DNA from 2 places in the Nonomuraea sp. NPDC049709 genome. Region 1 is predicted to be linked to the other one. Evidence: riboswitches for the same ligand, from Rfam matches in the RefSeq annotation. Region 1 holds a riboswitch; the other holds the start of a gene.
What was found. Region 1 has a riboswitch for cobalamin ahead of AB0J69_RS43490 (CbtB-domain containing protein). Riboswitches for the same ligand answer to the same signal wherever they lie in the genome.
Positions count from the first base shown of each region.

Region 1 (4,404 bases):
ACCACCCGCAGCCGCCCCCTCGCCAGAAGGACCACCGTCCGCACCGCCACGACCGTCCGTCCGGCCACGATCGTCGGCCCCGCCACGATCATCCGGGCCACCACGGCCGTCCGGGCCGTCCGGGCCGTCCGGTCCACCACGGCCGTCCGGGCCGTCCGGACCGTCGCTCCCGTCCGGATCGTCATCCTCTGAGGTTCGCTCCAGCAGCTCATCGAGCAGTGCCTCATCCAGCCCCGGCGCGTCGAACGGGTCCCGCCTCCTCCGGTGCGGCAACGACAGCCGGGCCGCCGCGCGTACGTCCGCGACGCTCACCACCGCCCGCCCCTGCCAGGCCGCATGGGCGATCGCCGCGCTCGCCGTGACCAGGTCGGCTCGCAGACCATCCACCTCGAAGGCCGCGCAAACCGTGGCGATCTGCCGCAGCCGCGCGTCGGGCAGCCGTACGCCCGCCACCCGCTCCCGGGCCGTGGCGATCCGCCCCGCCAGCTCCGACTCCTCCCGCGCCCACCGGGCCGCGAACGCCGCCGGGTCCGCGTCGAAGGCCAGCCGCCTCCGCACCACCTCGGCCCGCTCCCCGGGATCGCGCGACGCCCTGACCTCGACCGTCAACCCGAACCTGTCGAGCAGCTGCGGCCGCAGCTCGCCCTCCTCCGGGTTCATGGTGCCGACCAGCAGGAACCGGGCGGCGTGCCGGACGGACACGGACTCGCGCTCGACGTAACAGGTCCCGAGGGCGGCCGCGTCGAGCAGCAGGTCCACGAGGTGGTCGTGCAGCAGGTTCACCTCGTCGACGTACAGGACCCCGCGGTGCGCGGCGGCCAGCAGGCCCGGCTCGAACGCCTTCACGCCCTCCGTCAGCGCCCGCTCCACGTCGAGCGATCCCGCCAGGCGGTCCTCGGACGCTCCGACAGGCAACTCCACCAGAGCGGCCGGACGGCTCACGCCCTCGACGCCGCTCTCATGCGGGCCGTCCGGGCACCCGGGGTCGGGCGCCGCCGGGTCGCAGGCGAAGCGGCAACCGGCCACCACGTCCACGGCGGGCAGCTGGGCTGCGAGCGCGCGTACGATCGTGGACTTCGCAGTGCCCTTCTCACCGCGTACGAGCACGCCGCCCACCCGGGGGGAGACCGCGTTGAGCACCAGCGCCAGCTTCAGGTCATCGAGCCCGACGACCGCGCTGAACGGGTAGGTGTTGACCAAGACAGAACCTTCCGGTTGACATGAGCGACCCGCCAGCCGGTTCGCGTGACGGTCAGCTCGGTGAAGGACAGCGGCGCGATGTCGAAACGGGCGGCGCTGGGCGGATCCAGCCCCAGCGCATGCCCGAGCGCTGCCCGGATCACACCGACATCACAGATGACGACCACCTCAGAGGGCACGGCGCCGGCGACCATCCCGGGTTGCGCCCGGCCGGTGACCGCCTCGGGGCGGGTGGGACTCTCGCGTACCGCTTCCAGCCAGTCCCCGACCCGTTCTGCGAGCGCGGCCAGGCTCTCGCCGCCGTGCGGGGCCGCGTGCGGATCCGCCAGCCATCCGGCCAGCGCCTCCGGCTCCTCCCGCGCGACCTGTTCATACGTCAGCCCGCCCCACCGGCCGCAGTCGGCTTCCCTGAGGGCCGGAGCCTCGCGCGCCTCCAGCCCCATCGCGGCGGCGGTCTGCCACGCGGCCCGCACGGGTGAGACCCAGACAGTCGCGCCCGGCCTATCGCCCGCGCCGGCCGGGCCCGGCATGCCGCCCTGCGCGGTCCAGCCCGCCCTGCCTGCCAAGGAGGCGGCCCTGGCGAGGCCGGCCGGGTCGGCGTTCGTGTGGTCGGCGTTCGTGTGGTCGGTGTTCGTGTGGTCGGTGTCCGTGTGGTCGGGGAAGCGGGCAGCCCGCATCCCCGGCGTCGTCGCGTGCCGGACGAACAACAACCGGGCTCAGCCCGGCTCGACGGCGGCACCGGCGGCGCCGCCGGTACGAGCCGTACCGGCCGTACGAGCCGGGTCGGCCTGTACCGGCCGGGCCGCTCTGTCGCTCACCCACCCGAACAGCACGCCGAACGCCGCCCAGAAGACGAGCTGCGTGCCGAGCGAGGCGAGCCGGAACTCCCACAGCAGCGTGGCCGGGAAGCCGGCGGGCACCTCGTTCACCGGCGGCAGCAGCACCCACGCCGCCACCACCGGAACCAGGAAGGAGCCCATCGCCGAGACCCACCGGACCCACGGATCCGCGGAGCTCGCCCGGCGGGCCGTGGCCACGGCGATCGCCACCGCGGCCAGTCCGACGAGGACCATCACCACGTACAGCAGAGTGCGGTTGCCGATCGTCGCCGGGTCACCGACAGCGGGCGGGTTGGCTGGATATTTCACGAACGGGACGAGGATGACGGCGACGAACGCCGTACCGGCGGAGGCCAGGGCCAGCCGCCCGTCCGAGCGCGGCCCGACCCGGCCCCGCAGGCCCGCGAACACGAGGGCGAACACGCCGCCCACGGCCAGCCCGTAGAGCCCGGTGGCCAGGAAGAGCCCCGCCTTCTGCACGGGCCTGCTGACCTCGGCCCCTTCACCGTGATCGTGGCCCTCGTGGGCCTCGGCCGGAGCGGCCCGGGCCGCGGCCGCCTCCTCCAGGGCGATCGCGCTGTCCACGCGCGGTTCCCCGAAGACGAAGGCGAAGCCGCCCGCGACCAATCCGGCCAGCAGGCCCACGAGCAGACCTCTGACCAGCAAGTTTCGTACCATGCCGGGGCCTCAGTGGCACGGCACGCCGAGCAGGTGCCGCCCGTCGTGCATCAGCTCGTGCAGGAAAGCGCCCGTCTGGGACACGGCGCCGTTGTCCATCAGTACCAGGTACGCGACGAGCAGCAGCAGTGCCACGGCCGGCAGCCAGGCGCGCAGGCGTGGAAAGGGGATGGTGGTGGTGGGAGTGGTCAGATCACTCATGCAAAAGCCTCCTCAGGGATGACGCGTCCCGCCTTCGAGGTCACGGCTGCCAAGCGACCTGGCTCCCGGGATCTACGTCCCGGATACAGTGGCGCGTCCGCACCGGCATCTCACCGGATTTCCCTTGGACAACCGTGAAATCTACCGGAACGTATCTGTTCCTCCTGTTCGCGTCAATACGTCCCGGCGGATGGGCTGGTGGGTGAGGGGCCTGAGCGCCGGGTCCCCGGAGTGAGTCCGGGGAGTTCAGGCGGGCGGGCCTTCCTTGACGAGACGCCGGGAGTGGGAGAGTTCGATTCGGGACCTTTGGCCCTGGCGCGGCGTGATGGGCCGGTCATAGGTTCCACCCCATGTCGTCCCCGATGGACCCTCACCTGCCGGGAGGGGAGGCTGGTCTGGTCCTTCAGGTGACCAGGACGGACGACCAGGTGGTGATCAGGGCGTCCGGAGAGCTCGACCTGGCCTCGGAGCCGGTCTTCCGCGCGTGCGTGGCCCGCGTGCTCGCCCAGCGGGGCACCCATCTCGTGCTCGACCTGGGCCAGGTGGGTTTCATCGACGCCCGCGGCCTGGCCGTGCTGGTCGCCGCGCGTAACCAGGCGGTGGCGGGGCGGGGGAGCCTGCGGGTGACGAGGAGCTCGCGGAGTGTCGTACGGCTGCTGGAGATCACCGGTCTCGACCGCGTGTTCCCGCCGCCGAGCGGCTGACCCGCAGGCCTGCGGCGGTCAGTGGGGCGGGCGCTGGGCGTGGCCGTGCGCGGCCTCGGCGGCGCTGCAGCTGCTCTCCCCGGGCATCGCCTGGACGCGGGAGGGCCACCAGACCTGTACGTCCCCCGGCCGGACGCGGGCGAACAGGCACACCCCCGGCCGCTCCCGCAACGCGATGCCGATCACCCCGTCGACCTCGGCCACGTCCTTGCCGATGCGGTCGTCCAGGTCCAGCCGGTCGACGACCTCGCGGGCGGCCGCCAGATCGGGGGTTGCGGGCAGGCGCGTCTTCAGCCACTCGTACGCGGTGCGGGGGGATCTCCGCCGGGGCACGGAAGGAGCGCGGCTCGCCCGCCGGGCAGTCGACCTCGGCCACGCCGGCGTCGGAGTAGGAGACCGAGATCTCGAAGCACACGACGGCCACCGCGGCGGGACCCGGGGAACTCGTCCTGCCGAGCGGCTCACCGTCCCGATCCACCGGGCTCGTGGCGCGGATCCGCAGCAGGACGCGTCCCTGGTCGCTGACGCTGTACCTGGTGCCGGTCACGGAGTACACGTCGACGTCCGCGTCGCGGGAGAGCACGTGGCCGATGTCCTCCGAGTTCCACGACAGGCCGCGGCCGAGCCGCTCGGCGATCTGTTCGGCGCGGGTACGGGCGGCGCGGGCCGCGGGATCCTCGCTGCAGGCGGTGAGGGCGAGCAGCGCGGCGATGCACAAGGCGCTGGACAACCGGAGGAGGAGCATGACCTCTGACTACCTCACCACTCCGGCCGGGGCCGCC
Region 1 covers NZ_JBFANM010000060.1:10,641-15,044, forward strand. The annotation lists gene AB0J69_RS43475 (VWA domain-containing protein) at 1-1,200, opposite strand, end outside; gene AB0J69_RS43480 (histidine phosphatase family protein) at 1,152-1,877, opposite strand; gene AB0J69_RS43485 (CbtA family protein) at 1,917-2,705, opposite strand; gene AB0J69_RS43490 (CbtB-domain containing protein) at 2,727-2,918, opposite strand; cobalamin riboswitch at 2,953-3,082, opposite strand; gene AB0J69_RS43495 (STAS domain-containing protein) at 3,326-3,622, shown strand; gene AB0J69_RS43500 (hypothetical protein) at 3,641-3,955, opposite strand; gene AB0J69_RS43505 (hypothetical protein) at 4,206-4,376, shown strand.

Region 2 (4,404 bases), on a different contig from region 1:
GAGCCGTCGGCGCGCTTGAGGTCGTCGCGCACCTGCTGGGTCCACAGCCCGCGCGCCTGCAGATCGGCTACCAGATACCGGTTGACCTGAAGGAACTCGCCCGACAGGGTCTCCCGCTTGAACACGTTGGACACCTGCGGCTCGATGCACTCGTAGCAGCCGGCGATGGAGGCGATCGTCGCGGTCGGGGCGATGGCGACCATGAGCGAGTTCCGCAGGCCGGTCTCCGCGATCTTCTCGCGGAGCGCGTTCCAGCGCGGCGAGCCGGCCACGCCGTAGTGGTCGGGGTGCAGCACTCCCCCGGCGGCCCGCGTGTCGGCGTACGACGGGTGCCTCCCGCGCTCGGCCGCCAGGTCGGCCGAGGTGTCGTACGCGGCCAGCGCGATCTCCTCGGCGATCCTGGTGGACAGCTCCAGCGCCCGCGGCGAGTCGAACGGCAGCCGCAGCGTGAAGAACACGTCGGCCAGCCCCATCACGCCCAGCCCGATGGGCCGCCACCGCTTGTTGGCCGCCTCGGCCTCGGATGTCGGGTAGAAGCCCAGGTCGATGGTGCGGTCGAGGAAGCGTACGGCGGTGCGCACGGTGCGGCGCAGCCGCTCCCAGTCCATGTCCTTCCCGGCGCCGTCCCCGGTCAGGTGGGCGGCCAGGTTGACCGAGCCGAGATTGCAGACGGCCGTCTCGGCGTCGCTGGTGACCTCGAGGATCTCGGTGCAGAGGTTCGACAGGTGGATGACGTTCTCGGGGCGGGCGGTCTGGTTGGAGGTGCGGTTGGCGGCGTCCTTGAACGTCATCCAGCCGTTGCCGGTCTGGGCGAGGGTGCGCATCATCCGGCCGTACAGGGTCCTGGCGGGGATCTGCCGGACGTACCGCCCGGCCTCCTCGTACGCGCGGTACGCGGCCGTGAACGCCTCCCCGTACAGGTCCGTGAGGTCGGACACCTCCTTCGGGTCGAACAGCGACCACGTCCCGTCCGCCTCGACCCGGCGCATGAACTCGTCGGGGACCCAGTTGGCCAGGTTCAGGTTGTGGGTGCGGCGGGCGTCCTCGCCGGTGTTGTCGCGCAGCTCCAGGAACTCCTCGATGTCGGCGTGCCAGGTCTCCAGGTAGACGCAGGCCGCCCCCTTGCGCCGGCCGCCCTGGTTGACCGCCGCCACCGAGGAGTCCAGCGTGCGCAGCCAGGGCACGATGCCGTTGGAGTGGCCGTTCGTGCCCCTGATCAGGGAGCCGCGCGAGCGCACCCGGGTCCAGGAGATGCCGATGCCCCCGGCGTACTTGGACAGCCGGGCCACCTGCCCGTACCTGTCGTAGATGCCCTCCAGCTCGTCGCGCGGCGAGTCGAGCAGGAAGCAGGACGACAGCTGCGGACGGCGCGAGCCGGAGTTGAACAGGGTGGGCGAGCTGGGCAGGTACGACAGCGTGGACATGAGCGCGTACAGCTCCGCCGCCTCGGCCACCGACTCCGACAACCCGCAGGCCACGCGCAGGAAGAAGTGCTGCGGCCGCTCCAGCACCCCCCGCGTCTCGGGGTGGCGCAGCAGGTAGCGGTCGTACACCGTGCGCAGCCCGAAATACTCGAACCGGTCGTCCGCCTCGGCGGAGACCAGCGCGTCCAGCTCGGCGGCGTGCGCGGCGACGAACTCCGCCAGGCCGTCCTGCACGAGCCCGGCCGCGTGGGTGGCGGCGATGGACTCCGAGAACGTCCGTACCCCGTGCGCGGCCGCCTCGTCGGCGATCTCCTCGGCCAGCAGCCGGGCGGCGACCCGCGAGTTGGCCGGGTCGGTGATCACCCGGGCGGCGGCCTCCTCGATGGCCAGGCGGCGGTCAACCTCAACGATCTGAGTCACGTGCTCTCTCTCCTCGCGAGCTCATCCCCGTGAGGGCACGCGAGAGCACGGCGAACCGGATCACCGGCCGCGTCGCGCTCCGGCCCGCCCTCGAGGCCCTGAACACTTCATGCCGGGACACACGGCCCGGCACGACGCTGGCAGGTCTTCGGGCTCGCGGGCGCGCTCCATGGCTCCTACTGACCGTCGCTTCCCGGATCTCTCCAGTGCACAATGACGGCGGTCGTTCCCGCTCACCGCTGCGGGGCAGCCCCGGAATCTCACCGGGTTCCCTTTTGCTCCGCCTCCGGAGAGGCGAACCAGCGACGACCAGGATCCTACATCTAGTGGCCGTTCCCGCAACTACCCCAGCATGTTGTGGCTTTGGTGGTGTCGAGCAGTCCGAGGTCCCGCAGGACCGCGCGGGTGCGGGCGATCTCGGTGCCGACCCAGCGGGCGAAGTCGTCGCCGACGAGGGGGATCGACAACCAGCCGGCGGCCCGGCAGGCCGCCTCCCAGCCGGTCGAGCCGATCACCGCTTCGCACATGCGCAGGGCGGCCTCGCGGCTCTCGTCGGCCATGTCCTCGGATCCGAAGGCGGCCACCCAGTCCGTGAAGTCCACCCGCACGCCGCACTCCAGCAGTGTCGGCACGTCGAGGTCGGGCACGCGGGTGGCCGAGGACACCGCCAGCGCCCTGACCCGGCCGCGGCCGATGCCGGCGCGCCAGCCGGTCAGCGGGCCCGCGGCGGCGGCCCCCTTGCCGGCCAGCAGCGCGGTGGCCGCCTCGCCGCCGCTGGGGTAGCCGGTGTACTCGACCTGCCTGGTGTCCGCGCCGAGGGCCTTGGCGATCAGGCCGAACAGCAGGTGGTCGGGCTCGCCCTGCGGCCCGCCCACCAGCGGCGTCCGGCCGGGCGAGGCGACCAGCCGGGCACCGAAGTCGTCGAAGTCCTTGACCGGCGAGGCGTCGGGCACGACCACGACCTCGACCTCACCGCTGAGCCTGGCCAGTGGGGTGCCGGTGTCGAGCAGGCTCTGGCCGTTGTTCAGCTCGGCCGCGGCCAGCGCGGGCAGGCCGGTCACCGTGATCGGCGTGCCGGCGCCCGACTCGAACCCGGCGGTCCGGGCCGCCCCGGCGAACGCCCGCCCCACGGGGGCCCAGCGCGGTCCGCTCGGATTGATCGAGAAGCCGGTACGCGGCACGCCCCCGCCGGTGCGCTCCGTACCGCACCCGGCGGCGCAGGCCGTGACTCCCAGCCCCCAGACCAGGAACCGCCGCCGGCGCATCTGCTTCTCCCCGGAATCCCCCATTACTCTAGGTTAATAACCCATTACACGCCGCTATACACCCGGGTCGCGACGAACACAACAAATCGCTTTTCTTCGCGCTTTTTCGTGATTTTTAAACTTATTGGGTTTTCTTGCCGACCCCGGCCATGAGTGACGACGGCAACGACCAGTCGCCCACCAGCTTGGGCCGGTCCGGACGCCAGTCGGTGGCCTGCACGAGCCCCGGCGGCTCCAGCGGGAACCCGCCGAAGAACGCGCGGATCCGGGCCGGGGTCCGGTCGGTCCCGTCCCGGGCGGAGGAGCCGCCGCGCTCCTCGTCCTCCAGGTGCGCCATGGTCGTGGCGTGCGAGATCACCAGATAGCCGCCCGGCGCCATCCGCTCGCGGAGCACGCCCACCGCCTGCTGGGGGTGGGCGGAGTCCGGCAGGAAGTGCAGGATCGACACCAGCAGCACGGCGATCGGCTGGTCGAGGTCCAGGAACTCACCGGCCCCGGCCAGCACTTCCGCGGGATCCAGCAGGTCGGCCTGGACGAAACGGGCCCTGCCCGGTGCGTGCCGGAGCAGGGCCGTGGCGTGGGCGGCGACGACGGGGTCGTGGTCGACGTAGACGACCCGGGCCTCCGGGGCCACCTCGTGCGCGCTGCCCTGGGTGGGCAGCCCGCTGCCGAGGTCGAGGAACTGGCGGATCCCGGCACGCGCCACGTAGCGCACGGCGCGCTGGAGGAAGGCCCGGTTCGCGCGGGCCAGCGCGACCGCCTCCGGGATCAGCTCGGCGAGCTGGTCAAGGGCCAGACGGTCGACCGCGAAGTTGTCCTTCCCACCGAGCATGTAGTCGTACATGCGTGCGGGATTGGGCCTCTGTTGGTCGAACTTCCGCACAGTATCGAATTTATGTCGTCGCAAGCCAGATAACGATAGTTTGCGCTGAATTGGACTCAGTTACTCAACCGTTACGCTCTTGGCGAGGTTGCGTGGCTTGTCCACGTCGCGGCCCAGCGCGACCGCCGCGTAGTACGCCAGGAGCTGGAGGGGAATCGTGAGCAGGATGGGGTCGAGCTCGATCTCGTTCTTGGGGATCACGATCACGTCGTCGGCCAGCTTGGCGTCCGGCTGGCGGTGGCCCACCATGAGCACCTGACCGCCGCGGGCGCGGATCTCGCCGAGCGTGGTGAGGTTCTTGTCGAGCAGCTCGTCGTCGGGGACGATGGCGACCGTCGGCATGTCGGGGCCGATCAGCGCGAGCGGGCCGTGCTTGAGCTCGCTGGCAGGGTAGGCCTCGGCGTGGACGTAC
Region 2 covers NZ_JBFANM010000025.1:44,019-48,422, reverse strand. The annotation lists gene AB0J69_RS25445 (ribonucleoside-diphosphate reductase subunit alpha) at 1-1,844, opposite strand, end outside; cobalamin riboswitch at 1,966-2,163, opposite strand; gene AB0J69_RS25440 (tripartite tricarboxylate transporter substrate-binding protein) at 2,168-3,133, opposite strand; gene AB0J69_RS25435 (SAM-dependent methyltransferase) at 3,231-3,992, opposite strand; gene glmS (glutamine--fructose-6-phosphate transaminase (isomerizing)) at 4,053-4,404, opposite strand, start outside.
Region 2: linked by a shared signal. The riboswitch ahead of AB0J69_RS25445 (ribonucleoside-diphosphate reductase subunit alpha) and the one ahead of AB0J69_RS43490 (CbtB-domain containing protein) in region 1 are both predicted to bind cobalamin.